2 regions of the Paenibacillus sp. GYB006 genome follow, and region 2 is predicted to be linked to the other one. Evidence: riboswitches for the same ligand, from Rfam matches in the RefSeq annotation. Region 2 holds a riboswitch; the other holds the start of a gene.

Region 1 (16,649 bases), 170 kb from region 2:
TTGTATCGTGCCACGTTAGACTGGGTAACAGTTTTCGTATTACATTACAGAGGAATAAACTTAAATTAGGGTGGTACCACGACATTTTCGTCCCTTGACGAAAGTGTCTTTTTTTATTTTACAGCCTATAGGAGGAGGGGGACAATCATGCGTCAGAGTCAGTTGTTTATTCCAACCTTGAGAGAAGCGCCTGCAGAGGCAGAAGCGCGAAGTCACCAGATTTTGCTGAGGTCAGGTATGATTCGGCAAACGGCATCCGGTATCTACAGTCTTTTACCGTTAGGCAGAAGGGTCCTTCATAAGATAGAACAAATTGTTCGAGAAGAAATGGATGCCATTATGGCCCAAGAAACGCTACTTCCTTCGCTACAACCGATCGAGCTATGGGAAGAATCAGGTCGAAATCGTGATTATGGGCCGGAGCTTATGCGATTATCTGATCGACATGACAGGTCCTTTGCCCTTGGACCTACTCACGAAGAAGTGATTACCGCACTCATCCGCGATGAAGTTCATAGTTACCGTCAGCTGCCGCTTACACTATATCAGATCAGTACGAAATATCGGGATGAACGAAGACCTCGTTTTGGTGTACTGCGCGGCCGCGAGTTTCTTATGAAAGATGCGTATTCTTTTTCCGCTAATTGGGAGGAGCTTGACCGAGTATACGAAGATATGGTCCAGGCATATACACGGATCTTTACTCGGGTAGGACTTCACTTCACGAAAGTGGAAGCAGATGCAGGAACGATTGGAGGAAGCGGCGAAACACACGAATTTATGGCGCTCGCAGACATTGGTGAAGATACAATTGTGACTTGTACCTCTTGTGATTATGCAGCCAATCTAGAGAAGGCGACTTTTAAAACTGATGCAGATGCTGGAGGGGCTGAGCCGTTTACTCGAGTGTCAGAATCTCAGAAGACAAAGGTTCATACTCCAGACACGAAGACCATTCCGCAAGTTGCTTCATACCTGGATCTCGAACCGCAGAATATAATCAAGACCCTGTTGTATGAGGCAGATGGGGCTCCTGTTGCAGTACTGATTCGTGGAGATCATGAGGTGAATGAGATTAAATTGCAGCATGCACTTAAAGTGGAGCAACTGGAGATGTTAGATCAAGAAAAATACAAGGATTTACAGCTTCCTGTGGGATATCTCGGACCATACGATCTTTCCATGAGAATCATTGCCGACTATGCTGTTATTTCTATGGATCGTGCGGTGACTGGGGCGAATGAAGTGGACCATCACTATATTCAAGTGCAGCCAGGGCAAGATTTCACATGGGATATAGCAGTCGATATTCGGAATGCCGTAGAGGGAGATTTATGTTCTTCGTGCGGTTCTGCGCTTACGTTCGATCGCGGAATCGAAGTAGGGCATGTATTCAAACTGGGTACAAAATATAGTGATGCGATGGGCGCTACTTTCCTTAATCAGACAGGGACTCCTCAAAAACCGATTATGGGCTGCTATGGTATTGGAATTTCTCGGCTGCTTGGAACGATTGCAGAGCAATATTCGGCAGATCGTAAGATGAGCTGGCCAGTCGCTGTTGCTCCCTACCATGTGCATCTCATTCCGATTTCTGTGAAAGATGAGGTACAGATGGCACTCGTTCACGAACTTGAAAGTTCGCTGACTGCCCTTGGAGTGGAGGTACTCGTAGATGATCGAAATGAGCGTCCGGGCGTGAAGTTCAAAGACGCTGATCTAATGGGTCTGCCGATACGAGTCATTGTAGGAAGAGATGCAGCAGAAAGGCAGGTCGAGTGCAGTTGGCCGGCGAATTCTCACGATGCAGAGAACACGGAACCATCTAGTTCTGAGCGCATGTCTGTGGAAGAAGTGCTTGAGATAACGAAAATGCATATTTTCCCAAAAGCAGACTAGTCAAAATGATTAATATATTATATTCTATTAAAAAAGGGTTTGACCTCAGCATATAACGATTTGTCCTAAAGCATAGGGCCTTGATTTCAATCAAGGCCCTTTTTTGTGTCTTTTTAGGGTTGTTGTGTAAATATAGTAGGTATTTCTGAAGCTGGTTTTCTATTTTAAAGTGCTGAGAGATAAATAAGAGGGAGGTTTCAAATTACAAGGTAAAATATGTATTTAAATACGTTAAAAGGTAAGTATTGCAGACCGATAAAAAGAATAAGGAAAAACAATACAAAGTACAAAAATTAGATGATAGGAGATTAAAAAGCATGAAAAAGTTAATTTTGTCGATTATGTTAGGGTCTTTGGTATTTGCTTCGATACCTGTTGATCGTATAGAAGCTGCGGGTGCTGCTTCCGTAGAAGTATTATTAGATACAAAGAAAATGAGTTTCCCTGATGCGAAACCTTTTCAGGACTCTCAGGGAAGTGTAATGGTTCCGATTCGATTTGTATCTGAAGCGTTAGGGGCTAAGGTGAGTTATAGCAAAAGCGGAAAGACGACTGTGGTTGGCGTTACGAATAAAGATCATACGGTAAAAATGACGGTGGGACAAACTACCGCTTTGATTGATGGGAAAAAGAAAAGTTATGGTACCAAAATTATATTAAAGCAAAATCGGACCTTTGTTCCCTTACGATTGGTGAGTGAAGGGTTAGGGCAGAAAGTGGAATGGGATAAGGTAGGGCGCTGGGTTTGGATTGGAGAAAAGAATTTTAGAAGTACGGATGATAAGGAATTTAAGTTAACCTCCATTTCAAGTTTCAAGGCATATACTAGGACATCTTTTTTATTTGAGGACATCTCTGGAACCAAGTTTAAAGGAGTGAAAATAATTAAGGAGAGTGATCTTCCAATTCAGATTGGCGATGGTGCAGTTATTTACTCAATAGACCAAGCAACTAGAAAGTTAAGCGGTATGAAAACTATAGCTATTAGGCATTCGGTAAAGACTGTCCCAATTGCATTCTTAGTAAAAAATGATGATGCCAAATATAGAAGGGCTATTGAGAATGCCTTAACAAACAATAGGGATAATACAGCCACTAACTATTATCCAATTATAGATGAATCAGATAAATTCCGTTCAGATGGTTATGATGAAAATTACACTGCGTGGAAGAATTTCAAAGTGAATCAAGCTGACTATATTCTCTTTGATACCAGTAATACTAAAGATTATGCTGTTGCTCTCATAAATCCATTTAAGTAGGAGGAAAAAGAGAGTATGAATCATATGAAAAAATGGATCAGTGGATTGATGAGTTTGATCTTTGTTTTATCTGCAGTTTTATTCATTCAACCTTCCGAGGCAAAAGCTATAGGTATGAGTAGACTTTTTCAAGATCCTATTGATAAGAATGTTTATTATTTTGTTGGGATGGTCTATTTCGAGGTATGGAAAAAGGCAGATGGAAGCTGGACCAATGGAAAAAAACCAAATACTTGGTCAGAAGTAGATGGTGGCGATTACGAATTCACTTTTTCCACCACCCGAAAAATAAAGAGTGTTGATGCTGAACCATTTAAATACGATTGGAAATACGCAGATGAAACTTTTGATATATCTAGAAAAGACGAGCTATTAGATAGAGAGAAAATAGAATATATTAGATCTACTTCAAGTAAAGCATATACAATTAGTAAAAGTAATGTTAACGGGATTGGAACTAATTCTGTAGTGCTTGACGTATATGTAAATTCAGGGTATTTAGATGCGATGGTACCAATAAACCGAAAAAAGGAAGAGCAAGATAAGGGAACATATTTTGATCCAAACGTAGAAGGATGGAGATATTACTTCCCAACCCTCTTCCGAATCGAATTAGAACCTGAAGAAGGCAAAGCAATCATAAAACATTACACTACCACGGGTAAGTCTCTTGATGGAGTGTCTGGTTTCAAGAATCGTGAAGAGAAGATAGAGAAAGATAAAGCTTATAACTTTCCTCATACGACAGGGACAGCAGATTATCCATACATAGGTTATAAGAAAAGTACCGTTGCTTCACCAAGTGGGGGTGACATTCTACCAGGGGATCCTCCTAAATTCACTTATGATGCAAGTTTCCCAATCTACTATGTGAATTTCTATTACGAACCAAAAATAGATCCGCCACCGTTACCGCCCACTGATTCAAGTGGAGGTGGAGCCTGCACCTATAATATAAATCCACCATCTCAAGTGGCTTCGCCTGTATCCTCTTTCATGGAGCCGGGCGCACAAGGACATATCCTTGCGGATAACAACACGAATGGAAGACAGTTTGATGTAACTCTCGGTATTCCAACTTCGGAGAACCTCTACGCAAATACGTGGGCTATGAACTATTTGTATCAGCATACTTTTGGTCAGCAGAAAGGGAAAATCACGTATACCTGTAACGTAGAAGCTACTTACGTCTTAAAGTGGAAGGAAAAACAACCAGACAAAGTAGACGATAAAGGTAATAAAACGCCGCAGCCTGATATTGATAAGACAGATACGGAAGTGAAAAACTATCCTTTTTCTTTTACACGAGACTACTCTTACTGGAAGATTAATAATCTTGAAGTCTATCAGATCAATGAAGCGGCGATGAGTAACTATGCTTTGCCTAGCGGAAACGTAACCTTACGTCCCAAAGGGTATAGTCCTCCTTCTCTACATATGGAGCATGCTGAAGAGGTAGAGGTGCATGTGATACCAAAAGAAACGGGCGATATTCGTTTTACACCGGAAGCCGTTGATCAAGGCGGATATTCTAGGCCTTCTCCTCCTGATGATACATCGAAGATAAAGGCATTAGCTGAAGGGCAAACCAAACCTCCTGATGTGAAAAATGATGCCCTGCAGTTTTCTTATGGAGGCAGTACTACCACAGTGATGGACGGCAGCACAGTCTCACAGAACGGACCTACTCCCTCGAAAATACCGAATCCATCTAAGATGGGATCGTATAAGGAAACGGGAGAACAGGTGCTTTTCCAAGACCGGTTACTAATCAGCCGTTCTTTAATAAACCAAGCTCATACCACTTCTTCTGGAAGCATTAAGTATGGCTTGCTGCCTACTACTGTGGGCGGCAGCGGTGATAAGACTTATCCCGTATCTCCAATCAACACGGTTACTGTCCACACCCCAGTTGTGAACTACTCTTCCGTAACGGATGATCAGGAGCATAATCAAAAAACAAAACCAAATGCGGCTCGAGCTGCTTTTATCTTAGATCGACCATTTAAAGTACGAATCCCAACAAGTGGACAGCATGTCAGTTATCCTGGATATGGTGATCGTGATTATGCGAAGTATGTAAGAAGTAAGGAAGTCTATTTTCCCTTTGACGTGTACAGCGGGGACCAGCGGACTTTCTATCCAAAGAATACTTGGATTTCTGTCCCGGTAACTCAGCTTGAAATGGAGTTCTTCCTGCCGGTATGGGTGGATGAAGAGGACTATACGGTATGGTTCCGTACCATCGCCGAGAACGCACCAGTTGATTTTAGCCATCAGCGGGATGCGAATACGAATCTTGCCCATCATGTTGCCACAGATTCAGCAGAAGTTGAAGTGATTGGCCGGTTATATGATTTTCACATTACAGACATTGCAGATTATGAGTGGGAGAATGTATTCCGTAGTAGCCCAGGAAGTTATGTACCTTCCGGTTTTAGCTACTGGACAGGACTGAAAGGGATCGACGGAGCAGCGAGAGGCAATAAACTGCCTTATATCCTGCCTGTGAGACCCGGAAGTCATCCGGTTCCGAGTTACGCGAATGTAGCTGTGAACACAGGTTATCATTTCAAGTTTGATGTAAAGACAAAAGGGAATATGTTTTCATCCACCGATGGAATACGGATTACACCTGCCTTTTATTATGTAGCTAAGGATGGCACGGAGAGACAGGAAGTTGATCTGTATTATAGTAAAGGTAACAAACACTTTATACGGATCGGTTCGGAGCAAGATGAAGAGAAAAGATTCGTTGTGCTAAATACACGTTTGCGTAACGTACCTCTTACGGAAATGGCGGATACGGCAGCGTATCGTTATGCAAAAGAATTATCTGATGCCGATCGTCACCAGACTTCTAAAGACGTCTACACAGCGCAATATGTAACAGGAGCTGCCAAAACCCCTGCTTGGGCAGGTCGCTATTCCTGGATGTTATTATCCCGTGATTTGCGTACGTTCATGGGTCCAAAAGATAAATTGCCTGAAGGTGTTGATACGTACCGGGCGAGTGCTTCGATCCAGCATTGGTATGGCGAATATAGCTTACCAGCAGATGTAGTAGCGGTAAAGAAAGGAACTTCACTAGAGAAGTATGCGAGAGCTGAAATGTTGGATGACCAATCAGATCTACTGCTGAAAAATGGGTATATCATTGTTAACTTCAATATGGAGAGTATCCAGAATGGAGACACCGCAAATCCTCACTTACAATACATCCATTCTCCGCTAATGAATCAGTGGAGGTTAGAAGGATATGAGCGTGGGTTCGTGACGCCTAAAGGGTATACATTTTCTTCATTGGATGGAGATGTGCTGTATTATAATAGCGATCTTTCGAGCCGAGATGATTTTTCCTCTGAAGTTCCTCATTAGTTGAAGGTGAGAAGGTAGCTGGGCAGCATTTGTTGCCACAATCAAGCACCAAAAAGGCCCTGCAAATGCAGGGCCTTTTTGAGCATGCTGTTCAAACTTCTAACGATACTCTTATGATATTTTTCGCCTTACTTATGTGGTATCATTCTTGATCTTGCTTTCAAACCATTACTAATTGACTACTTTTTTGTCTAATACTTACATATGGGCTTGCCTACGAGCTACATAATCGCGACTTCTTAACTATATTATCGGTTATATGTTGAGAATATTAATAGATTAGAGAAAATATTTTAGAAAAAATAGGGTACAAGCATGACTTTTGATCTATATTTTGTCACTAAGACGCAACAGGGAGCTTTAAAGTCTGACCTGGATAGATCCGATGTGCATTTTTAAGCTTATTGAGTTGTTGAAGGGTCTGCCAAGTCGTGTTGTATTTAAGGGAAATGGAATACAAGGTGTCCCCTGATTTTACAACATACACAGAAGGCTTTTCGGTAACCGGTTTAGAAGGCTTACTAGGTTTTTCGGGTGTAACAGGAATCTCAGGTGCTGGTTTTTCTTCTGCTGGCGGAGCAATAACCGGAGCTGTCCCTTCCGAGATCCGACCATCTGTCGTAACCGTTCCTTTACCTAACTTTTGCAAATGAGTAATTAATGCTTCATCCAGAGAGCCGTACATTCCTGCTTGGCTATATTTCTTGAACATATCGTACTCATCGCCGCCGATGGAAGTGAAGTCATTGGTTGCCAGGGAATAAACTGCTTTCGGATCAATTGCTTTTCCGCCAACCATCACGGAATGAACTCGACTTCCAGCTTCTTTTGAAGGGTCGATTTTAAAAGTAAAGCCGGAGATTTGCGGGAATCCGCCGCTTGCTTCCGGATAACTTTTCACCCCATTTTCCAGGGCTGCGATGAGGTCTTCGCCTCTGACGTTCAGAGTGACAATTTGGTTACCAAAAGGAAGAACGGTAATGACTTCACCTTTGGTCACCTCACCTTTTTCAATGGAAGCACGAATACCGCCGCCGTTTGTTAAGGCCACATCCGCACCCGATACATCACGAATGGCATCTGCAATGAGGTCTCCTAGATTGGTTTCTCCTGTACGTACTTTCTCACGAGCACCTTCCAGATCGGTTGCGATGTTTGCTACCACTTCGTCCAAGATCGGTGCTTGTTCTTTAGTGATGGAATCAACTAGAGCTGCTACTTTTTCATTAGGAGCAATTCCTGCCGCTTCTTTTTCGTCAATGAGGGAGGCTTCTTTTTTAACTACGTCACCGCCGTCAACCCATAGATCCACGACACCAACATATTTAGTGTATTCACCGGCACTGGCAATTAATGTCCCATTATCCGCCACAATTCCATCTTCGAGCGTTGTGTGGCTATGACCGTCTATATAAACATCAATACCATCGACTTCTTTTACCACATCAAACGTATTATCTGTATCCGAATCATCCTGCCCGGTATGAGCCAGTGCGACGATAACATCTACTTTGTTACGAAGTTCATCAACATATTTTTGCATTTCATCCGATGGATCCGTGAACTGAATACCTTCTACGTTTTTCGGATTTGTTTTATAAGCAGTTTCCGGTGTAGTAAGGGCGATAATGCCGAGTTTCACTCCGTCCACTTCTTTAATGATATATGGATCAAAAAGGCCTGTGCTGTTCTTTTTCTTCACATTGGCACTAATCATAGGAAAGTTCAAATCTTTACTTAGTTTCACTAGATGCTCCCAGCCATAATTGAATTCATGGTTACCGGGAACGATGGCATCATAACCCATTTCATTCATGACTTTCACGATACTTTCCCCGTTGACAAGTGTAGCGAAGGTTGTTCCGTGAATTGCGTCACCGCCATCCAGAAAAAGAGTGTTTGGGTTATCCTTACGGTACTTATCCGCAATTCCTGCAACTTTGGCATATCCCATGTTCGGAGAATCTTCTACGGCTCTTGCATGTGTATCATTTGTATGTAGGATGGTGATGTGAGTTCCTTTTTGCTCAGAAGTGGAAGCCGTGCCTGCTAATTCTACCGCTGCATTAGCGAAACTCACTGAACTGAAAAATAATGCGGAAACGGCAATCGTCGATAATGTCTTTTTCCATTTAAACATATAAGTTTCAACCCTCCCAATTTTTATCTCATGCACATTTTACCAAATAACTATGAAGAATAGTTCATTTTTTTAATCATTTCCTTGAACAGATGGAAGGTTACACCATAAAAGATATGAAGTAGAATAGATATAGTATGGTCTGTTTTGCGTACGAATTAACGTAAAGCTTTTATTTTCATGGGAGGAGGAATTACAAATGATTAGAGGATTGTTTGAAACACATCTAGATGTAGTGGATCTGGCACGCTCTGCTGCATTTTATGAAGATCAGGTTGGACTAGAACTCGCCCATACTGATAGCCGGGGTGCCCGGTTTTACTGGATTGGCGGAAAAGGAAATGCCATGCTTGGTTTATGGAAGAAGGAACCGCATGAAATATCCAGGCAGCATTTCGCTTTTGAAGTACCACTGTCTGAATTTACAGAGACAATAGACACGCTCGCTCAAAAAGGAGTGCTTCTCGATAATTTTGTCGGTGACAAAACCGGCAGACCCTACGTTTTTGGATGGATGCCTGCTGTCTCTATGTTTGCAGAAGACCCGGATGGTCATTTAATCGAGTGGTTGTCCATGCTTCCTGGAGAAGCGAAGCCAGAACTTGGGGTGATTCCATGGGAAGACTGGGATAAATTATAATTTTTAAATACGGTATAAAAACTCTCATGAACATACAGATATAATAAATAAGAGCGCGCGTCCATTTTTTGAGACGGGTGCTTTTTTCAATATAGAAGTGAGCTCTGTAGTAATGCTGCCATAGGACAGCTCTTTTCAAGTTGCTAGCCGCGAAGATAACTCACTTATAAGTTAAACTTATATAATAGAAGAAACATGATTTTTTTCGAGAAATAAAATGTGGTTTTTAGTGATAAAACTGAAAAATTAAAAATATCTATGAAAATCTTCCACAAGGGATAGACGAGTGCAAATGATTTCAGTAGAGTGGGTAAAAAGAAAAGATAAACCAGTGGATTGGATGCCCTGAAATAACGGAGGAAATCATATGGACAAATTACGTGAACACAGACAATATGCAGAAATAGATAAACTCGAAGGTTCGCGGGCTACTTACGAAAGAGACTATTCCCGCTTAATTCATTCACCGACGTTTCGCCGGTTACAGGGGAAATCCCAGGTGTTCGGTGCAGGCACAGGTGACTATTATCGCACAAGGCTTACTCATTCACTTGAGGTGGCGCAGATTGCAAGGGAAGCGGCCCGAAGTCTGCTGCGAAAATATCCCGATGCGGAGCTTGGCAGGGCAGATAACCCAGGGCTCGTTATTGACCCTGAAGTCGTAGAATGTGCTTCCATTGCTCATGATTTTGGCCATCCGCCCTTTGGGCATAAAGGAGAAGAAGTTCTCGATAACATTTTGACGAACCTGGTTCAGGAGAAAACGCAGTCCATTGTGGATGTAAATAAAACAGGCAAGGCATCACCAAACCAAGTGCAAAAAGTAACCGAAGCCATGCGCAGAAAGTATGAACATTTTGAAGGAAATGCACACAATTTTAGGCTCATGATGTTCCTTGAAAAGCGAGAAAACATAGATGGACTAAATCTGTCGGATGCGGTGCTTCTCGGAGTGAATAAATACCCTTATCCCGGCACAGAGAACAAGAAGGGGATGTACCAACATGAGTGGCAATACATCAGCGATATTCGCAGCGAGTGGAAAATTCCGAAAGGGCAAAAGACACTAGAAGCCCAGCTTATGGACCTCTGTGATGATATTGCTTACTCAGCTCATGATTTAGAAGATGGCATTAAGGCAGGGAAAATCGAAGTTCACGAACACTTTTTGCATGACCCGCACATTAAACGGCTTATTGTTGATAAGATCATGACGCTCGATGATGCATTCTGGTTGGGGTGGACGAAAGAAGCCATTGAACCAAAGGTAGAAGAGGTACTGAATAGTTTTCTCCGCATTTGGGAAGAGAAGATCCCTGGCTGTGACCATGATTTTTCTCGTACCCGCCGGGAAGTAAAAGCGTATTGGGTGAGTTTGTTTGTCAGTTCCTTGGGGATTATTGATACCGGAGACTGGAAAAAGGTTACTTTTGTCAAGGAAGGGAAAGAGGATCTTGATCTGCTCCGTACAGTGAGTGTGCTCAAAAGTTTCGCATGGGTAACGATGATCAAAGATCTTAGAGTTCAGCGTCTGCAAAAAAGAAGTGAATGGATTCTCCGGCGTTTATGGTATGCATTTAACGATCCCGCGACTTCAAAATCGATCATTCCTTCGGATTGGCTGCAAAGGTATGAAAAAGACCAGGCTCGCCCTAATCCAATATGGACGTGGGAACACATGATTATAGACTATATCGCGGGGATGACGGATGCCTTCGCTGAGAAAATATACAATGAATTATATGGTCTAAAAGTTGGCTCAATCTATGATCTTGATTAAATAATATTAAAAAGCACTATTCATAGAGATATACTTGGTGTATATTGGATACAACCTCCATTTATGAAAAATAGAGGGACGAACTAAATATAACGGAAACAGGTGTACGGTGCTAGATGCAGCCGTACTTAATAGGGAAGACCGGTGAGATACCGGCGCGGTCCCGCCACTGTAACAGAGATGTAGCTTGCCATATGCCACTGGTTCATGAGGTGAACTGGGAAGGCGCATAGCTTATGGATCTTCCTCTGGAGCCAGGAGACCTGCCTGTTTTGACAACACTGCTGTACCTACGGGAGATAGGAAGGTGTTAAGATGGCTACCTGTCTGATCAAGAACAAGGGGCGTCTTTACCCTAGGTAAGTAAGGAAACAGCAACGTTTTACGTTACAAATGTAGACATCCGAGTTCTGCATTTCGTAAATAAAGACGGAACCGTTCTCTAGGTGAAGACGTCTCTTTTTGCCATTCGTAACCCAACCGAAGATGAACCAAGTTATTCATATTATACCTATACGGAGGTAAGGAAATGAGTCAATGGATCAGTAGTAATCTAGGGTATCCGAGAATTGGTGCCAATCGTGAATGGAAGAAAGCACTCGAATCTTTTTGGGCAGGGAAAGTAAGTGAATCTGATTTTCTTGCAGAATTAAAAGGAATTCGTCTTGGACATTTGCGACTTCAACAAGAGAAAGGAATCGATCTGATTCCAGTAGGCGATTTCTCACTTTATGATCATGTCCTTGATACAAGTACAATGTTTGGCATTGTTCCAAAGCGTTATGGGTACGAAGGTGGAGAGGTATCTTTGGATACTTATTACGCAATGGCTCGCGGTAACGATCAGGCAGCCGCTTCCGAGATGACAAAATGGTTCAATACCAATTATCACTATATCGTTCCTGAACTCGCTGATGCGAATCCTTCACTAACAGTGAATCGTCCACTTCATGCTTATTTGGAAGCAAAACAGGAACTCGGCATTGAAGGAAAACCAGTTCTTCTTGGACTTTATACTTTTCTTAAATTATCAAAAGGGTATGCGGAGACTGAACTTCCTTCCCTTGTAGAACGTTTCCTTCCGCTGTATTGTGAAGTGCTTTCTGAACTGCAGCAAGCGGGAGTAGAATGGGTACAAATCGATGAGCCTAGCCTCGTTACTGATATTCCAGCAGAAGATTGGAAACAAATTGGGCGTATTTATGAAGAACTGAACAAGGTAACGCCTGAGCTTAAGATCATTTTACAGACGTATTTCGAAGCAGTAGGGGATTATGAGAAAGTGGTAAGTCTGCCTGTTCAAGGCATTGGTCTGGATCTTGTTCACGGTGGGGAAGCGAATCTTGTACATATTCGTGAGTATGGATTCCCAGAGGATAAAGTTCTTGCTGCAGGTCTGATTGATGGTCGTAATATATGGAGAAGTGATCTGACGGAGCGCATTCAGGTGATAAAAGAGCTCAGTAAGACTGTATCCCCAGATCGATTGATCATTCAACCATCCAGCAGTTTGCTTCATACACCGGTATCTCTTGCAAAAGAAGATGCGCTGCTACCTGTTTTGCGTAATTCGTTAGCTTTTGCAGAAGAGAAATTGGATGAAATTCAGCTGCTGGTGAAATGGGCGGCAGAAGATGAGAATGTCATTCAAGAAGCTTTGGCTGAGAACCGCAAGGCACTCACTGAACTGAACACATCCGTATTCCGCAGTAACGGTACGGTAAGAGAAGCCGTAAATAATCTGGATGAATCTTCATTCGTGAGAAAATCTGATTTTTCAACAAGACATGCTGCTCAGCAAAAGAGATTTAATCTTCCTATTCTCCCTACAACGACAATCGGAAGTTTCCCGCAAACTGCTGAAGTTCGTAAGGCGAGAAGACAATGGAGAAATGGACAACTGGACAACCAGCAGTATGAAGCTTTTGTAGATGAGCAGACGAAGGAATGGATCGACATTCAAGAAGAACTGGGCCTTGATGTGCTGGTTCATGGTGAATTTGAACGGACAGACATGGTTGAGTTTTTCGGAGAAAAATTGGGTGGATTTGCCTTTACTGCAGGAGGCTGGGTTCAGTCTTATGGTTCACGCTGTGTGAAGCCGCCGATTATTTTTGGAGATGTGGTATACCAAGAGCCAATGACACTGAGAGAAACAGTATACGCTCAGTCCCTTACGAAAAAACCGGTAAAAGGGATGTTAACGGGTCCAGTGACGATTCTGAATTGGTCGTTTGTTCGTACAGACATTCCGCGCAGTGAAGTTGCTTATCAGATTGGACTTGCACTTCGTGAAGAAGTTGAAGCACTCGAGTCCGCTGGCATTGAGATGATTCAAGTGGATGAGCCGGCACTTCGTGAAGGACTTCCGCTGAAGAAAGCGGATCATGAATCTTACCTGACGGATTCCGTAAAAGCATTTAAATTATCGACTTCATCCGTTAACGATACAACGCAAATTCATACGCATATGTGTTATTGCGAGTTCCATGATGTTATTGATTCAATCGAGGCGATGGACGCGGATGTTATTTCTCTGGAAACTTCCCGCAGCCACGGGGAATTAATTGAGAACTTTAAAACACAGACGTATGACAAAGGAATTGGTCTTGGCGTTTACGATATTCACAGTCCTCGTGTCCCTTCCGTAGAAGAGATGAAAGAGGTTGTCGTATCGGCGCTGGATGTGCTTGATCCGGAACTGTTCTGGATTAACCCGGATTGTGGTCTAAAAACAAGAGGAAAAGAAGAAACCGTAGCAGCTCTTCGCAACATGGTAGCAGCTGCTGGAGAAGCACGGAACGAAATTCAAGTCCCTTCCTTATAAAAAATGATCCTGGCCGTTTTGTCTCACCATATCGTGGTGAGGCAGACGGCTTTTTTTGATGCTCAGTCGTTTCGCTTCTTATAGGTGAAATTTGATTTTGTAGAAATGAGGTTGCTATACTAAATTAATTAATTGTTATTTTGTTTTAGGCAGGATGATAAGCAGAATTATGATAATCAGGGAGTTGAGAATATATGAACCAATTGGGTTCACCATCATTAGAATTAGGAATTTTAGATCTCGTTCCCAAATTAATGGATGTATCTGCCGAAGAGGCAATCCGCCAGTCTGTCCATCTTGCGATCAAAGGAGAAGAGTGGGGATATACAAGATACTGGACCTCAGAACATCATAATCTTCCAGGTACAGAATCCGCGAGTCCAGAAGTATTACTATCTCACATCGGAGCAAAAACCAATCGAATCAAACTTGGATCAGGAGCCGTACTGCTTCCTTATCATCATCCGATTCGGGTAGCAGAAAATTATCATATGCTGGCTTCACTCTATCCCGGACGTGTTGAGCTGGGAATCGGACGCGCTCCAGGGGGATCGGCACATTTATCGATGGCTCTTGCCGGCAATTATTTAGAGAAAGTAGCCAAATATCCTGAACTCATTAAACAGCTTCAAGATTTGCTTCACGGCAGATATAGTTTTGATGGGGAGCCGATTGTGGCTAAGCCAGTACCGGAGATTCCTCCTACTCTGTGGCTGTTAGGGACCAATGTGAAAAGCGCGGAGTATGCCGCCCAGTTTGGAACGGGTTATGTATTCGGTCAGTTTATGAGTGAGCAGGATGCTGCCGAGATGCTGCAAAAATATAGGGAGCAGTTTATCCCTTCCGAGAATCTTACGAAACCAAAAGCGAGTATTGCGGTCAATGTGATCTGTGCTCCTTCTGCAGATGAAGCCCTCTCTTGGAAAGAGGAAGCGCTCATCTTACACCGGAAAGCGACGGGCGGGATTGTAGAGGTGCCACCTTATCCCGTCATTATCGGAAATCCAAAAAAGGTCAAAGAAGAACTGCTCGCACTTGCTCATGAAACAGGTTGTAACGAGATCCTAATCTCTACCCGTGTGGCATCCTATGAACAACGTTTATTATCCTATGGATTGTTAGGGGAAGAAATGAGCAAAGGGTAATAGATTTTCACTCTCTTCCTATATTATTGATCTTTAATTTAAAAGATAGATAATTGTACTTTTGCTATAGAGCAAATCTCTTTTTATTACATAGAATAGAGTAATAAGGAAGGGAGTGAAGAGTATGGCGACATTTGATAATATCAGTGTAACGGGGGACGCAGCAATTAATAGACATCTGCAGGTCCTTGGAGGGACAACTTTACAAGATGTAAACTCCCAGAACCAAACGATTCAGCAGAGCCTTAATGTGAATGGCAGCCAAACCATTGCCGGACATCTGCAGGTAAATGGTAGTGCAACCGTTTTGCAACATTTGGGTGCAGGACAAAGCCTCAGTGCGAACGAGAATGTGGTAGCTGGATCCAAACTCATGTCTTTAGGGGTTCCCGCCGTGCCGCCCGTCAGCGCCGCTCCAAGTGGTGTTAATTTCTATGATGTAACGAACAGCGGTCAGCCTGGTTTGGTACTGAAAGGGACAGACGGGAACAACTATGTTCTATTTATTGATTTGTCTTCGGGTACACCAACCATCGGTATTCATCGGGTTTAAAGAATTAAGCGGAAAGGTTTGGTATATTACCTCTTTTTTGCATGATTTGCGTTTGCCTCCATGTACTTTTCATGACGTGTAACGGCTTCTTGAACGGCCTCCAAATAGGAAAAATGATGTTTTTTATCTGGTTCCAGATAAGTCCCCTCCGCCCATTCATTCCAAGCATTGATAAATAGAAACTCAGATTGATATATAGAAGCAGCTCGGTTCATCTGTTTCGTTAAATAATAGCTGAATTTCTCGGGAGTAGACCCGATACAGCTTTGTCCACGGGCTCCAATTCGAGGGGTGTTATCCCAATTGACATAGGCACCTGGGAAAATCGTTTCACCGCTTCGGTGCGGAGATCGGTTCAGTATCATTTCCCATACTCCGTCATAGTCAAATACGAGATGATCTCCATCCTTGGTGCTAATATAACTCCAAAGATTTGCATTATATCCATGAGCAAACGTATAATGCGGTTCAAATTCAATACTTGCTTCAAAACCAGACTGCGGGGGGATCTCGAATCCTCCTAATGTTCTTGCAAAATAGATACCTTCGAGCCCACTTCTTAGGGCAAGTTGATTCCAAAACCGAAGCATTTCTTCACAGCGGGGAATCGCGCCCGGGCGATAGATAACAAATAGAGGTTTATTCTGAACCCGGATATATCTCGGATCTTGAAATGCAGTCAGGAGTTCATCAAAATGCTCTGCCCAGTCGTTTTCATCGCCATAGTCTTGGGGCATGAGGATTTCATTATTTCCGCCATCCCATTTTCGTGTCCAAGGTTCATTAGCCCAGGATAGACAGAAAGGAAAATCCGGTTCCCCTGATTTCAGAACAGACTGGAACGGCTTTTCAAGCAGACGCTTTCCTTTAAACCAGTAATGGTAGTAGCAAAACCCGTAAATGCCGTGAGATCTAGCCGCATCCGCCTGCCATTTTCGAATCGAAGCATCCATTAAGTTATAATACAAATCTTTTAGCGGTTCTTTCGGCTGAGCATGTTTCTTATATAATGGTTTGTTTTTTCG
Region 2 (16,649 bases):
AAGTCCAATAAGCAGTCCTGATTCCAAGTAGATAGCCCCCTGACTTTGCGTATTAACTGGTAAACAACGTATTCCTTTACTATACTTGAAAGGTATATTTTTACAAGTGGAGGGGCGCTCTATATCTGTTCATACCACAAATAACCCCGGAACCAAAATCGGTTCCAGGGTTAATTTAGGTTAGGAGATCTTACGCGTTCAGAACAAATTTCTCAATGACATGCTTGATTCCGTCTTCATTGTTACTGAATGTAACATAGTCTGCAATTTCCTTCAGTGCAGGAATGGCATTACCCATAGCTACACCTAGACCGGCAGCTTCGAGCATTTCATGGTCATTCCAGGAATCACCCACGGCAATGGTATCTTTAAGATCCACTCCGAAATGGTTCGAAAGGAAAGTCAGCGCATGGCCTTTGGTACCTTCATGATGCATGATTTCAAGGAAATGCGGTTTGGATTTGGTAATATGGACCTCACTGCCGAGCAGCTCACGAAGCTGTGGTGCGATTTCGTCCAACAGTTCCGGTGTATCGATAATGAGCAGTTTCGGTGCAGGCTGCTCAATCATTTTCATGAAATCAGGTTCAATATAATAAGGAGTCTTGTTCAGCTTGCAGTAGTCGATCAGTTTCTCATTCTCTTCACGGGAGTACAGCTTGTCGTCAATATAAGTCTGGAGGTGCAGATTCCGTTCAAGGCAGAACTCGTAAAGCTTGCGAGCTGCATCTTGGGGAACATAACGTTCATAAAGAACTTCTTCATCCATCAGGTTCTTGATGAGTGCACCTTGATACGTAATGATGGGAACGTTGAGTCCAGTTTGTCTAGCAATCGCTTGAGCAGAAGCATAAGCACGTCCGGTTGCAAGGGTTACGACTACATCTTTGGCTACAGCTGCTTCGAGTGCACTTTGTGTTGCAGGGGTTACTTCTTTGTCGTCGTTAATCAAAGTGTCATCAATATCAATCGCGATTAGTTTGTAAGTCATGGTTTCTCTCCTCTATATCTTGTTCTATGATTAGTGCGTTATAACTTTAAAGGGTAATGCTACTCTTCAAGAAAGACAAGACCGATAAAGTCTTCGATCTCAAGATTGCCAAAATAATGTTTCACATCAACGTCTTTGAGTGCTTCTCTAACTTCCGCATCCTCATAACGTTTGCCGCGAAGCAAGTTCTCAATATCAGCGACATCTCCTACACCAAAGAAATCACCATAGATTTTAATATCTTCGATTCGGCCTTCTTTGATATTCATACGAAGATCGATAATACCGACCGGGAATTTCTTCGAGTGTTTTACGTTACTTTCCGGTGACTGTCCATAGTTCCAATCCCAGTTCTGATAACGTTCTTTGGAAATTTCATGGATCTTCTTCCAATCTTCTTCTGTCAGATGATACTGAGGAACTTCACTGGCTTCCATGCCAAAGATATGACGAAGAAGTTCTTCGCGGAATTCCACAATAGTCATGTCTTTATCCATTAAAGAGCGAATATTCGTTACACGGCTGCGTACGGATTTGGTGCTCTTCGATTTGAACTTCTCGGGATTCACTTTTAATGAAGCTTGTACATCCTCGAGGTTCAGATCGAACATGAGCGTACCATGGCTGAACATCCGGCCGCGAGTTGCAAACTGGGCATTACCTGAAATTTTTTGTTCACCGACTTGAAGATCATTACGTCCCGTAAGTTCTGCGTTTACTCCCAGTTGGTGGAGTGCTTCAACAACAGGCTGGGTGAACTTACGGAAGTTGTGGAATGAATTACCGTCATCTTTTGTAATAAAGCTGAAGTTAAGATTGCCTAAATCATGGTATACGGCACCGCCGCCAGAAAGTCTGCGCACAACAGTGATTCCATTCTGCTGTACATACTCCTGGTTAATTTCTTCAATAGTGTTCTGATGTTTCCCAATGATAATAGAGGGAGCGTTGATATAAAACAGCAAGTAACTCTCGTCCAAAGACAAGTGTTTAAGGGCATATTCCTCGATAGCGAGGTTAATCCGGGGATCTGTAATGCCTTGATTGTCAATAAACAACATGGTGATTTCCTCCGATACCTTATAAAATATGTAAGCAAGAATCATAAGCGGGGCATGCCCCGAACAATTCTGATGAAAACAAAGAGACTCACCTCTTATTGTAAACCAATAACGCAAACGATACAAAAGGGAAATCCCATTGACGCTGTCTAAATTCTGCCATCATAATGGGTACGTGATGCTATGATGCAGCAAAGAAAGGAAGGACATGCCTTTGATTGAAATCTATGGACATGGCGGGGACGTAGAAACGGCAGCGCTTAAGTACGGAAAGAAGGCTGCTGATTTTCTTGATTATAGTGCAAATATTAATCCCCTTGGACCACCGGAGGAAGTAATAGAAGCATTGAAACAGGGCTGGAAAGCAATAGTTCGTTACCCCGATCCGGGACACCGGGCGCTGAAACGGAGATTATCTGCACAAGTAAAGCTTGAAGAAGAGTACATTCTTATTGGAAATGGCGCGGCGGAATGTATGGCTCTTTTACTTATGGCATTGTCACCGAAGACAGTTGGAACGATTGAGCCGGGTTTCTCTGAATATCGCTCACTTGCTCTGCAGTTTGGTGCCAAAGTCGATTCTGTGTATGGCCTGCAGGAGAATGGATACCGAGCAGATGTAAACGACATTGCAGCACTGATGGAGAGGGTGCAGGTTCTATTTATTGGTCAGCCAAATAATCCAAATGGGGTTCAGTATTCGCTGTCGGACCTTGTGACGCTGGCGAATAAGGCGCAACTAACCAAAACAAAGCTGGTTATCGATGAAGCCTTTATTGACTTTATTCCGGAGGAAGAGCGTAATTCAATCGCACCTTCCTTAGAAAAATATCCAGAAGTCATCATCATTCGTTCAATGACGAAATTTTATGCTATTCCTGGACTGCGGCTTGGTTATGCGCTCGCAAGTCCTGACCTTATTCGTTCTATGACGCAGAAGCAAGTAACCTGGAGCGTGAATGGTCTTGCCCTGCTTGCAGGGGAAGCTTGTCTTCAGGCAGGCTCTTCCTACGAACAGAATACGATATCGCTGATTACAGCAGAGAGAAAAAGGCTTGCAGAGGGTCTTAGAAAATATGGGTTTACTGTGTATCCAGGAGAAGCGAATTATCTGCTGGCTGAGGCAAGAGCCCCATGGACTGCGGGTTCCCTGCAGGAAGCAATGGGACGACAAGGGATTCTGATTCGCAGCTGTGCGATGTACTCAGGGCTAACTGAGCACGCTTTTCGTATTGCGGTTAAGGGTACGGAGCAAAATACACAGTTTTTAGAAACATTTGGGCAAGTCATGGAGGGAGCAAAGTAATGGCGACGCCATTCTTACATACAGATTCTGAATCAAAAGATTTACCGATCGTGTATTCATCCAGGCAATGGCCAGGGTTAACCATTTCCCGATATGAACGGCATCTGCTTCTAGAGTCTCCTCATATGCTGGATACGATCTCCAGCAGCATTCATGGAGGGGGGATGACTCGTCTCGACCGTGCTGTAAATATATACGTGGATCGTCATTATGATTCAAGTGACCCTGTGAGAGACATTCAAGAACTGCTTGAAAAATGGGGGCATCCAGCTCATCAGACGGCAGGTTTGTTAACCGCAGTGAAATTAGAACATGCTTCTATTCTGGAAGACGAGACCGATGGAGCGGTTTTATTATGCTGTACCACCGCAGGAGTATCGAATGGAGCAAGAGCAGGTTCTCCGCGGACGGTATTTAATGCTGGCTATACGCCGGGCACGATTAATATCATGCTGTTCATTGCCGGTAAATTAACACCATATGCGCTTGTGAACGCAGTGCAAACGGCAGTTGAAGCCAAAGTTGCCGCTCTCCAGGATTTAGGTGTAAGAGATGCAGAGAATGGACGATCTGCTACGGGAACCACAACCGACGCCATCGTTATTGGAGCCAGCGGACTTGCTGCGGATGGAACAGAGGCGAGTCTAACGCATGCTTATGCGGGTACGGCAACTAGACTCGGCGATCGTATTGGACGGATCGTCTATCAGTCCGTTACCGAGAGTTTATGTGCTTCAGGTTATACAGCAGAGAGGAGGCAATGATCATGATGGGAGCTTGGATTATTCTAGCTGCTTATACGCTTGACCTCATCATCGGTGACCCGCGGTGGATTCCTCATCCGGTTATTGCTATGGGGAAGGCAATTAGCGGCCTTGAGAAAATGATTCGCAAAAAAGTGACAACGCAGCGAGGACTGCGTTATGCAGGGTTTCTTTTTCCCATATTGATTGTTACTGGTGCGTTTGTTCTGACTTGGGCGCTGTTAAAGTTCCTATTCTTTATCCATCCTGCGCTTGCTATAGCGGGTGAAATTCTGCTGATTGCGACAACGATCGCGACGAAGGGACTACGAGATGCAGGTATAGAAGTATATAAACATCTTAGGGCCGGCAAATTGCCGGAAGCAAGAGTTGCACTCGGTATGATTGTAGGCCGAGACACAAAACAGTTAGAATCCTCTGAAGTAGTAAGGGGAACCGTTGAAACGGTAGCCGAAAATATTGTAGATGCGATTATATCACCGCTGTTTTTCGCTTTCCTAGGCGGAGCACCTCTTGCGATGGCTTATCGCGCGGTAAACACACTTGACTCCATGGTCGGCTATAAAAACGAAAAATATAAATCGCTGGGTATGGCCTCTGCCAGACTGGATGATATTGCAAACTTCATCCCAGCGCGGATCACAGCTCTTCTGCTATTTGCTTCCGCTGGGGTATTAGGTCTTCATGTGAAAAATAGTGTGCGCACAGTGAAGCGGGATGCCCGCAAGCACCCAAGTCCAAACGGCGGGTATCCGGAATCCGCAGTTGCCGGTGCACTTGGGATCCGGCTTGGAGGATATAACGTCTACCATGGTGTTCGTTCGTTCCGTGCTTATATGGGGGTTCCATACCATGAGATGGAAGCGAGCCATATTCGGACAACGATTGCGATGATGTATATATCATCAAGTCTATTCGTAGTCATCCTGGTGGTTTTATTATGGCTGATGTCGATTACAGGAGTCGGTTGGCTGTGGTGAATACGTCTCATGAAAATATGTCTTCTGTCGATGTTTATTTAGTCCGGCATGGACGAACACTTTGGAATCAGCAAAAAAGATATTTGGGACACACCGATATTCCGCTGCTTCCTGAAGCGAAGGAGGATCTTGCGGGACTCCGCGCATCCCTTGGACAAATTCAGTTTGATCAAATCTATGGAAGTGATCTTGTCCGATGCATAGAGACACTGGATATGATTGTCCCCGAACGGGCTCATACAGCCGTGCTGGACGCAAGGCTCAGGGAGTATCACTTTGGAGAATATGAAGGACAGACGTATGAGATGCTGCAGTATGATCCGAATTATCGTCAGTGGATTGATGATCCTCTCGGTGTGACTCCGCCGGGAGCAGAGACGTTTTCCCACTTTTCCGAAAGAATAGTGGAGTTTGTGGAAGAACGAATCAGACCTTATTTATATGAGACTAGACGGAGTACCCATCAGGATAGGGGAGATCATAACGAAGTACCTAAGATGCTTGTGGTAACTCATGGCGGAGTGATCAGGCAATGGGCTGCCACATGGCTTGCTGAAACAGAATTTAATACGTTTATGCCTCGCCCAGGGGAATGTCTCGTGCTTCGATTTACTTTGTCAGGCGGAGAACTTTCGGCACAGAAACTGGATTTTTGAATCAATTTCATAACTCATTAAAACGATATATAGACAAATAGAAGCGTTTTGATCTATCTATCGTCCTGATTGAAGCTACTAAAGGTATTATGAAATTGATTCTCTTACACTTAAAATAGATTTTTTTGGAATATAAAGGGAAAGATTGGTTGTCGAAAATTCCGCTTTCCCCTATAATGGCAAAAGATGTGAAGACCTGATACGAATTGAAATGAACATCTAAGTACATAAAGACTTCATGTGAATACATATGAAAAGTCGATCATACTGAGCAAGGTCCAGAAGAATAAAGGCACTACATTCTTTTGGTTAAAAGGGAAGCCGGTGCAAATCCGGCACGGTCCCGCCACTGTATACCAGGGACAGCTGCTATTAATCCACTGTTTTCGTCTATAGCGAAAATGGGAAGGGAGCAAGCTGTTACTTTAAACTTGGATAGTCAGGAGACCTGCCTTGCCTTTGGTAAACGTGTAATCCTTCGAGGAAAGGATACGTTTTGCATATTTGTTGTGCCTTTCTATTAGAGGGAGCAGCTGCGAGACGTAACCTTGTTCTTATGATAGGAGCAGGGTTGTTTGGTGTTCATACCTGATAAGATCGTTGGCTTCACTTATAAAGAGAGGGAGAGAAGAATGAAAAAAATGAATGGACGTTTTTTATCAATTTTAATGTCACTCATGCTTGCAATTATGCTGGCGGCATGTGGTAACGGGACAGCAACAGAAGGACAAGGAGCAGGTCAGACAACAGATCAAGGTACCGCAGCAACAGATAACCAAGAAGAGGCTAGTCTCGAGACGGTATATCCTCTGACAATCACGGATGCCACGGGAGAGTCGTTTACTTTTGAAAAGGCACCTGAAAAGATCGTGTCTGTATCTCCAGCAGAGACAGAATCGCTTTATGCGATCGGACTGGACGAGCAAATCGTTGGGGTATCCGACTATGACGATTATCCAGAGCAGGTAAAGGACAAGCCGAAGATGGGCAGCCTGTATACACCTAATGCAGAAGCAATCATCGCTGCTGAGCCGGATATTGTCTTCACAGGTATTTCGATGGATGAGGCAGCAGTGCAGAAACTGCGTGATCTCGGTATCGTTATTTTCAAAACAGATCCCAAAACAATCGAAGATGTTATGAAAAATATTGAAGTATACGGACAAATTACAAATCATCAAGAACAAGCGCAAGAGGTCATCGCAAAAATGAAAGCAGATGTGAAAGAAGTACAAGATAAAGTAGCATCCCTTTCGGATGATCAGAAAAAACAAGTATATGTCGAATTTTCTCCAGGCTGGACTGTAGGTAAAGGTGAATTTATGGATGAAGTCATTACCCTTGCAGGCGGAGTGAATGTGGCTGGAGATGCAGAAGGCTGGTATGAAATCAGTGAGGAAAATATCATTGCTGTAAACCCAGATGTCATTCTGTACGCAAGCGATGTGGTAGACAATGACAAAACACTCGATGAGATCATTAAAGCTAGGGATGGCTGGAATGAGATTACGGCAATTAAGAATGAACAAGTGATCTCGATTAATGCTAATCTGCTTAGCCGCCCAGGTCCACGTGTAACGGAAGGATTGAAAGAAGTAGCGAAAGCAGTCTACCCGGATCTGTTCCAATGAAAAAGAAACTAGCAGGATATGGATTGATAGGAATCATCCTGCTTGTACTGACCCTGCTGCTATGTCTTGCGATCGGGTCAGTACATCTTCCGATTCGTCATATCGCAGGGATTCTTATGAATCATATTCCGGGGATGGATGGGTTCATTGAACCCGTATGGAATACATCGTCTGAACAGATCATTATGAAGGTACGTTTACCGCGAGTGCTGCTTGGTATCCTGGTTGGTGCAGCGCTGGCTGTTGCTGGCGCAGGATTTCAGGGTGTACTTCGTAACCCACTGGCAGATCCTTATACGCTTGGGGTATCGGCGGGTGCTTCTGTTGGAGCAGCACTCATCATTTATTTGGGTCTAGAGTATGCTTGGCTTGGCGAATGGATGCTGCCGCTCGTTGCTTTTACAACAGGTGTCATTACACTATGGGGTGTTTTGATGCTGGCTAGAGAAGGCGGAAAAATACCGACAAACAATTTGATTTTGTCCGGTGTTGTGATGAATGCTTTTTTAGGAGCCGTTGTTTCTTTTCTGACCGCCATGTCAAAGGATACGGTGAATCAAATTTTGTTCTGGACGATGGGAAGCCTTAGTTTGCGGGGATGGTCTTACACGGCCATCCTTTTCCCTTATGTAGGGCTTGGGTTAATCTATCTATGGAGCAGAGGCAGATCACTTAATTTGTTGGCCCTAGGAGAAAGACAAGCAGCACACCTTGGGGTCAGAGTGGACTTACTCAAAGTATCTGTACTCTTGGTATCTACGCTGTTAACGGCTGCGGCCGTATCTGTTGCGGGTGTGATTGGTTTTGTGGGGCTTGTTGTCCCTCATATCATCAGGCTCCTTGTCGGACCGGATTACCGTCTCATTATTCCTCTATCTGCTGTAGGCGGAGGTATCTTTCTGGCCTGGGCGGATATGGGTGCGCGGACATTACTCGCTCCTACGGAGATTCCGCTTGGTGTACTGACTGCTTTTGTAGGAGCTCCGTTCTTTGCTTACTTATTACATCGGAATAAAAAACGGCGAGGAGGCATCAGCGGATGACAGAAAATTTCGATCATCAGTCTGAAATCTCGTCTACAGTTCCTGTGGTGGAAGCTAGGGCACTCCGAAAAGAGTACAGTCAGTTCATTGCACTGGATCACATTCATTTCACCGCTGAGGAAGGTGACTGGTGGGGGATTGTAGGGCCGAACGGGAGCGGAAAGTCTACTTTGCTTCATTTACTATCCGGTATCCTGTCACCAAACCAAGGCACGATCCATATAAAAGGTAAACCAGTTCAAGATTACAGCCGTAAAGAGCTCTCGCGAATTATTGCTGTTCTTCAGCAAGACGGATTACCTGAGATTGGTTACTCCGTCAGGGACGTTGTGGCCATGGGGAGATATCCCTATCAAGACTGGCTGGGAAGAGATCAGGGATCTGGAGAAGAAAAGATAGAGCAAGTCCTGAAGAAGCTGGATCTTACTTCTCTTGCAGACCGCAGACTTTATGAACTTAGCGGAGGACAAAGACAGCGGGTAGCCCTTGCCAAAGTGATGGTGCAAGAACCTGAAATCCTGCTGCTGGACGAACCGACCACTTTTCTTGATGTTCGTTATCAGCTGCAGTTCATGGATCTGCTGGCAGAATGGCAGCAAAGTACAGGGATTACGATTATTGCCGTATTGCATGATTTGAATTTAGCTTCTCTTTATTGTAATTACTTATGTGCACTAAAAGAGGGGAAGCTTTTCCTTCAGGGCTCTCCGGCTGAAGTGCTTACGGAGGAGAACATCAGAGGACTGTTTGATATCCAACCTGTGATGGTTCAACATCCAGATCATCACATTCCTCAGTTTTTACTGCGTAAACAGCAAGAGTGAGATGATTTTAAATATCAGAACAACATAGAAGAGGACCTGATATCCATAAATCAGGTCCTCTTTTTTTCAGCCAAAGAGAACAACTTGTCTTATTTTTTAATTCAATATGAAAATTGCATGATTTCTTTTGAAGTATTTACTCACTTTTCGTTATAATCGATATATACAAGCTGTACAACAGCAGCGGATAAGGATGGAGATATCATGGAGAGAGAACAGCAACTGAAAGCATGGGTTCAGCAGATTACCGCATTAGATGAGGCAGCACAGAAGGCGGCAGCGAATCATTTGGATGACTTAACGAAACCCCCGGGGAGTCTAGGTAAGTTAGAAGAGCTCACGATCCGTTTAGCAGGGATTACAGGAAAGAAACAGCCTAGTTTTTCTAAAAAGGCAGTTATTGTTATGGCATCAGACCATGGGGTCGTGGAAGAGGGAGTCAGCAGTTTCCCAGCTGAGGTAACGCAGCAAATGGTTCACAATTTTCTTGCTGGTGGGGCAGCCGTAAATGTGCTCGCTCGTCATGCAGGTGCTGAAGTGATATGTGTGGATATTGGTGTGAATGGTGAGCCTGCTCACCCCGAACTTGTATCTCGTTCTGTTCGCAAAGGAACGGCAAATATGGCGAAGGGTCCTGCCATGAGCAGAGAAGAGGCACTTCAAGCGATTCTTACAGGGATCCACGTTGTTCAAGAATCCGTAAGAAAAGGAACGCAGTTATTCGTTACCGGAGAGATGGGAATTGGCAATACAACACCAAGTGCAGCAGTTACCAGTGTGCTTACGGGAGTCAGCGTGCAGGAGGCGACAGGCAAAGGGACGGGTCTTGATCAAGCAGGTGTTCAGCATAAAGCAAATGTGATTGCCCGGGCAATACAGCTTAACCAGCCGGATCCGAATGATCCAATCGACGTGCTTGCTAAAGTGGGTGGACTAGATATTGCGGGCCTCGCAGGTGTGATTATTGGCTCCGCTGCTTTGAAGTGTCCGGTTGTCATTGATGGGTATATTTCTACCGCTGCCGCGTTGGTAGCGAGCCGTATTGCACCGGCATGCCGAAATTATATGATTGCTTCTCATACTTCGGAAGAAAGAGGACATGCAGCACTCCTGCAAACTTTAGACCTCTCTCCGATGCTTCAGGTTGGAATGAGACTCGGTGAGGGAACGGGCGGCGTTCTATGCCTTCATCTGATTGAAGCGGCAGGAAGAATTATGGCTGAGATGGCTACATTTAGCAGTGCGGGTATTTCTGGAGGTAATGAGAAGGCAGAGGCCGAATTATGATCATTCTCGTAACGGGCGGTGCACGCAGCGGCAAAAGTACATTTGCCGAGAAACTGTGCATGAGCCGGTCTTCAGAAGCGATCTACATGGCGACTGCACAAGCTTATGATCAAGAGATGACCGACCGAATTGCTGCACATCGCAGTCAGCGGGAAGATGGGGCATATCTATGGCATACGATTGAAGAACCGCTAGAGGTAGCTGAAACGCTGAACGGGTTAATGGAAGCAACGCTGCCTGTACCCACGATATTACTCGACTGTCTTACCTTATGGCTCTCTAACGTGCTCATTGCCAAGGAACAGGAAGGACCTGACGCAATAATGGAGGAGATCGACCGTCTTGTCCGCAGTGTTGCTGCTTATCCAGGTCTTATGATTCTAGTAACCAATGAAGTCGGAGACGGGATTGTTCCTGAATATCGATTGGGCCGGATCTACCGGGATTATGCCGGAATTCTGAATCAGCGTATGGCAGCAATCAGCAAGGAAGTATTCCTTGTAACGGCTGGTATTGCCATTGAACTGAAGAGCAAGGAGTATAAAGTATGAGAGAAAATACAAAAGCGGCTGCGGCCGCTTTTCAGTTTTTATCGCGATTTCCAGTGAAAACTCAGCTTGAATTCACTCCAGAATTAATGACAAGAAGCACTCTGTTCTATCCGGTTGTTGGCTTATGTATTGGGGCTTGTGTCTTTATGGCAGCTTGGCTCAGTGGATTCTTATTGCCTCCGGCTCCGTCGGCAGTGCTTGTTCTCACGATCTGGGTTTGGCTCACAGGCGGGCTTCACTTAGACGGCTGGATGGACTCTGCTGATGCCCTTCTCAGTTACCGAAGCAGAGAACGAATGCTTGAGATTATGAAGGACAGCAGGGTGGGAGCTATGGGTGTAATTGCCTGTGTTCTGCTGCTGATGCTGAAAGCAACGCTTCTATACAGCTTAATGGGACAACCTTTTCTTATGGGGGCAGCGGTTTTGCCTTTCCTATGGAGTCGTTCCTTTATGGTGTATGCCATGGTGAAATATAAACGGGCTAGAGCAGGAGAAGGTCTGGCAGGAATGTTTGCAGGGGTTCAGAATGAACTGCTTTATAAAGTGGGAGCGGTAACTTTATTTCTCTCTACGATCTCCTGCGGTGTATTTTTACTTGCTGCGTACGCTGTAGATGGGCCGCAGTTTACATGGAGTCTGAATATGGGTGTTGTGCTGTCTGCCTTTTTTGTCATTCCTCTATGTATATGGGCTTGTGGGAAATGGGCTGCGGATCGAATAAGCAATCGCCTTGGGGGGCTAACAGGAGATATTTATGGAGCGCTTAATGAGGGACTTGAAGCAGTAGGGCTGCTTATCCTGGTTATTCTATCCACAGTTATGCACTAAGATGAGAAATGGCGCCCTAAGCCGTAATATTGGTGACTGGTGATAAGAGAAAGGGGACACGCTCATGGAAAATAAAAGTACATATCCCGGGAACACTGATAAGGAACAAGATAAAAAGAAAACACAGAATAGAGCCGCTGTTCTAATGCTTCAAGGGACCGCATCGGATGTTGGAAAGAGCATTGTGACAACGGCGCTGTGCCGCCTTTTTTTACAAGATGGATATCAACCAGCTCCTTATAAATCGCAAAATATGGCGCTTAATTCTTATGTCACCCTGGATGGGAAGGAAATTGGAAGAGCGCAGGGAGTACAAGCAGAAGCTTGCGGTTTGCCAGCGACAACCGATATGAATCCAATCTTGATTAAGCCGATTAAAGATATGCATTCTCAGATTGTCGTCCATGGGGTACCGAAGATGCAGATGAGCGCGATGGACTATAGAAATCACTTTTTACCGCAAGCGAAAACCATTGTCCTTGATGCCCTTGATCGTCTGCGGGAACAATATGATATTGTGCTGATGGAGGGGGCAGGAAGTCCTGCGGAGATAAACCTGAAAGACAGAGATATTGTGAATATGAATTTGGCAGGCTGGACAGATGCACCTGTTCTGTTGATATCGGATATTGACCGCGGTGGTGTATTTGCTTCGCTAGTAGGGACACTGGAGTTGCTTGAACCGCACGAGCGGGCAAGGGTAAAAGGCTTTATTATTAACAAGTTCCGCGGAGATCTTGCGCTGTTGCAACCAGGGCTGGATTGGCTTACGAAGCGGACCGGAATTCCTGTGCTCGGGGTGCTGCCGTATATTCCAGAACTGCGTATTGAAGCTGAGGATTCAGTTGTGCTCGATGAACTGCAGTATCGCAGACAAAAAGAGAAAGAAATGGATATCGTCGTCATTCGGTATCCCCGAATTTCTAATTTTACTGATTTTGATGCACTGGGCTGGGAGCCTGATGTGGTTGTGCGCTATGTCAGTAATGCCGATGACCTTGGTCAGCCTGATGTTATTATACTGCCGGGTACAAAGGATACCATCAGCGATCTGACCTTTCTTAGAGAAAGAGGATTAGACCGTGCGATTAAAGGGAAATGGCACGAACGAGAGGTTCAGCTTGTGGGGATTTGCGGCGGATACCAGATGCTGGGGGAGAGATTGTTTGATCCTAATGCTGTTGAGAGTGAAACAAAGCATGCAGAAGGACTCGGACTACTGCCGCTTATCACTACCTTCGCTAAGGAGAAAAGAACGGTTCGAGTGAAAGGTACGGCTGCGAAGGAGTGTCCACTCCGAGTGGATAAGAACAAGGAAACAGGACTTACGGTAGACGCATATGAAATCCATATGGGAATCACAGAAATTGATGAGTCAGCTAGGTTACGAAGTGAAGACTACAGACCGTTATTTGTTCTGAATACAGAAACAAAAGAAGCAGAGGCAGATCCTTCTGCAGAAGGAATAAAGAAGGTACACTTGGAAGGGTGCGGAGCCGCAGATGGAAAAGTGTGGGGAACCTATCTGCATGGTCTCTTTGATAATGATGAATTCAGGCGTACATGGCTTGATGGACTCCGCTTACAGAAAGGACTTCCACCCATTAGTGAAACTTTTCAAGCGGCTGTATACAAGACACAAGAGTTTGACCGGGTAGCGGAGATTGTCCGTAACCACCTTGATCTGGATCAAATATATGAAATAGCAGGATTGCCCAAAAAAACACATGACATAACATGAGTTTCTGAAGCAAAGACTAAAGTTTGGAGAGAACGATGAAAAGAGCGGCGATGATCCAGAAGTATATCTCTCTGGGAAGCGCGGCTTTTTTATCGTTGACCATCCTTAAGCCCTAGATTCGGGTGAAATAGTCAAGGAATAGATGGTTTTGTAAAATTAATAATATGGTATATCCTGGATTTTATGCCGCCTGATTAACCTAGAATTAATAGGAATGATTCGAGAAAAAACGTGAAATTGCGCTGTTGTTGAGCCGTTTATGTTCTATTTTAATAAAAGTCTACCTGTTTAATTGGTTTTATGATATAGTATGGATTATTATTAAAAGTCAACCTAGACGCAAAGACCTAGATTATGCAGATGCCATTCTTTTATTTGTTTTCCCTATTGGATTAATGGGGTATATATAGGTGATATATGACAGAAGCAATAACCGAGTCTGAACGTTAGAGTTCATTAGATGATGTGGAGGGAAATAGTTATCATGGAAACGTTGCAGATTATTATCAACGTGGCAGTGATGTTGGTTCTTGTCGGCATCCTGTATCGCATGCAAAAGAAACATGTTTCTTTTACGAAGCGAGTATTCACCGGTCTCGGACTAGGTCTGGTATTCGGAATTCTGCTTCAAGTTATATATGGGGCTACAACAGGTGTAGTGAAAACGAGTGTTGACTGGTTTAGTATTATTGGGTCTGGTTATGTAGGGCTCTTGCAGATGATTGTTACTCCGCTGATTATGGTATCGATTATTTCGGCGATCATGAATCTGAAAGGCAATCAGAACATCGGGAAAATGAGTGGTTCTATCATCGGAACACTCCTGATCACGACAGCAATCGCAGCAACGATCGGTATTGGAGTTACTCAGATGTTTGGTCTTGAGGCTATTCAAATCGAAAGTGGTGAAGCAGAACAAGCGAGAGCAGATCGCCTCGAACAGCAGCTTGGTGATGTTCAAGATTTGACCATTCCTCAGCAGGTACTGGAATTCATTCCTACTAATCCTTTTGCTGATATGACGGGTGAACGCCGTACTTCAACCATTGCAGTTGTTATTTTCTCTGCTTTTGTAGGCGCAGCAGTTCTTGGACTGGATCGTAAGAAACCAGAACAAGCAGATACATTCCGTAAACTTGTTAATTCGTTATACGCGGTTGTTATGCGAATTGTTACGTTGGTATTAAGACTGACACCATACGGAATCTTGGCGCTGATAACCAAGGTCACGGCAACAACGGATGCCCAGGAGATTCTAAAGCTCGGGGAATTCGTAATCGCATCCTATGTAGCGCTTGCTCTAATGTTTATTGTTCATTTGATTCTCGTTACTGTATTCGGCTTTAATCCGATTGCTTATGCTAAAAAAGTTATTTCGACTTTAGTTTTTGCCTTTACTTCTCGTTCGAGTGCAGCATCCATTCCACTCAATATTGAAACACAAACGAAGAAGCTTGGAGTTTCCCAAGGGATCGCTAACTTGTCAGCTTCGTTTGGTGCAACCATTGGTCAGAACGGATGCGCAGGGATTTATCCCGCCATGCTGGCTGTAATGATTGCTCCTACCGTTGGAGTAACAATGGATTGGCAGTTCTACGTTACACTAGTACTCGTTGTTATGATTAGTTCCTTCGGTGTTGCCGGTGTCGGCGGCGGAGCTACTTTTGCTTCTCTTATCGTGCTTTCCACGATGAACCTTCCTGTCGGTCTTGCCGGTCTTTTGATTTCGGTAGAGCCACTGATTGATATGGGACGTACGGCACTTAATGTCAACGGTTCGATGACAGCGGGTCTTATATCCAGTAAGATGCTGAAAGAAAACGATCAAGAAATTTTCGATAAAGCGAACTTTGATTTGGATTCAGCACACGAAGGGTAAGCTGTTTCTAGTAAAATAAACCTGAAAAGGTGCCTCTTTTTATGAGCATGATACTCGTAAAAAGGGGCACCTTTTTCATTTTCTATATATAACAGCTGAGTCTAGCTTAGTGTATATTTACAGATTAGCCGAGAATCTGCAGTTCTTTCGGGAAGCTTGTTAACAGTTCTACACCATCTGCAGTCACAATAACCTCATCTTCAATCCGGACACCGCCGAGACCTGGGATATAAATACCTGGTTCGATCGTAAAGGCCATTCCTTCGGTTAACAATTCCTGATTCGCACCATGGACAGAAGGATATTCATGTACATCAATACCAAGACCATGTCCAAGACGGTGGAGGAATCGATCCCCGTAACCGGCATCAATTGTTACTTGTCTAGCAGCCAAATCTACCGAAGCTAAAGTTGCACCTGGTTTTACACTTTCAATTCCTTTTAGATTAGCTCCTAGTACCGTGTTATATACCTTAGTAAGTTCAGGAGATAATTCTCCAAAAGCAAAGGTACGGGTAATATCAGAAGCATAACCATTGACATATACGCCCATATCAAACATCAGCAGGTCACCGTAAGCAAGTTTACGAGTGCCGGGTACACCATGAGGGAGTGCAGTGTTTGGTCCGCTGAGAACCATCGTATCAAAAGAAGGACCGGAAGCGCCGAGTTTCTTCATTTGATATTCCATTTCAGCAACAAGTTCAACCTCGGTCACGCCTTCTTTCACGTGAGTGAGTCCTCTGCGAAGCACTTCTTCAATCATATTCGCTGCAACTTTCATTCTTTCTACTTCGTGAGGTGCTTTACGAACACGCAGTTCACGAAGAAGAGGACCGATATCCACAAAATTTTTGGCTTCCGCATATTGAACAAGTTCTTCATATCTGGACAAAGATAGATGATCTTTCTCAATTCCAAAACTGTTCATCGTACGAGGAAGGTGTTTTTTTAAGATATGATAAGGGTTATCTGTATCTTGATGAGTGACGATATTCTTTACAGTAGAAGCCGCTGAAGCTGCTTCTTCATCAAGGCTCGGTACAATTAAAGTGGGCTCTTCCCCTTGTACCAGAACAAGACCAAGGAAACGTTCATGAGGGTC

What was found. A riboswitch is a leader RNA that binds a small molecule or an ion and turns the genes downstream of it on or off. The one in region 2 is predicted to bind cobalamin.
Region 1: another riboswitch for cobalamin. It lies ahead of metE (5-methyltetrahydropteroyltriglutamate--homocysteine S-methyltransferase); the one in region 2 lies ahead of PV403_RS01085 (ABC transporter substrate-binding protein).

What each region holds. Positions count from the first base shown of each region.
Region 1 covers NZ_JARBDA010000001.1:50,627-67,275, forward strand. Annotated here, with positions in the region: gene PV403_RS00275 (proline--tRNA ligase) at 148-1,899, shown strand; gene PV403_RS00280 (stalk domain-containing protein) at 2,145-3,161, shown strand; gene PV403_RS00285 (DUF5704 domain-containing protein) at 3,177-6,539, shown strand; gene PV403_RS00290 (5'-nucleotidase C-terminal domain-containing protein) at 6,880-8,679, opposite strand; gene PV403_RS00295 (VOC family protein) at 8,879-9,319, shown strand; gene PV403_RS00300 (deoxyguanosinetriphosphate triphosphohydrolase family protein) at 9,687-11,099, shown strand; cobalamin riboswitch at 11,183-11,384, shown strand; gene metE (5-methyltetrahydropteroyltriglutamate--homocysteine S-methyltransferase) at 11,629-13,926, shown strand; gene PV403_RS00310 (MsnO8 family LLM class oxidoreductase) at 14,121-15,071, shown strand; gene PV403_RS00315 (hypothetical protein) at 15,196-15,624, shown strand; gene PV403_RS00320 (glycosyltransferase WbsX family protein) at 15,651-16,649, opposite strand, start outside.
Region 2 covers NZ_JARBDA010000001.1:223,078-239,726, forward strand. Annotated here, with positions in the region: gene PV403_RS01055 (Cof-type HAD-IIB family hydrolase) at 191-991, opposite strand; gene PV403_RS01060 (lipoate--protein ligase) at 1,051-2,052, opposite strand; gene cobD (threonine-phosphate decarboxylase CobD) at 2,267-3,358, shown strand; gene PV403_RS01070 (adenosylcobinamide amidohydrolase) at 3,358-4,122, shown strand; gene cbiB (adenosylcobinamide-phosphate synthase CbiB) at 4,125-5,102, shown strand; gene PV403_RS01080 (histidine phosphatase family protein) at 5,096-5,758, shown strand; cobalamin riboswitch at 6,016-6,228, shown strand; gene PV403_RS01085 (ABC transporter substrate-binding protein) at 6,391-7,389, shown strand; gene PV403_RS01090 (FecCD family ABC transporter permease) at 7,386-8,432, shown strand; gene PV403_RS01095 (ABC transporter ATP-binding protein) at 8,429-9,256, shown strand; gene cobT (nicotinate-nucleotide--dimethylbenzimidazole phosphoribosyltransferase) at 9,461-10,543, shown strand; gene cobU (bifunctional adenosylcobinamide kinase/adenosylcobinamide-phosphate guanylyltransferase) at 10,540-11,094, shown strand; gene cobS (adenosylcobinamide-GDP ribazoletransferase) at 11,091-11,924, shown strand; gene PV403_RS01115 (cobyric acid synthase) at 12,070-13,665, shown strand; gene PV403_RS01120 (L-cystine transporter) at 14,150-15,544, shown strand; gene PV403_RS01125 (M24 family metallopeptidase) at 15,669-16,649, opposite strand, start outside.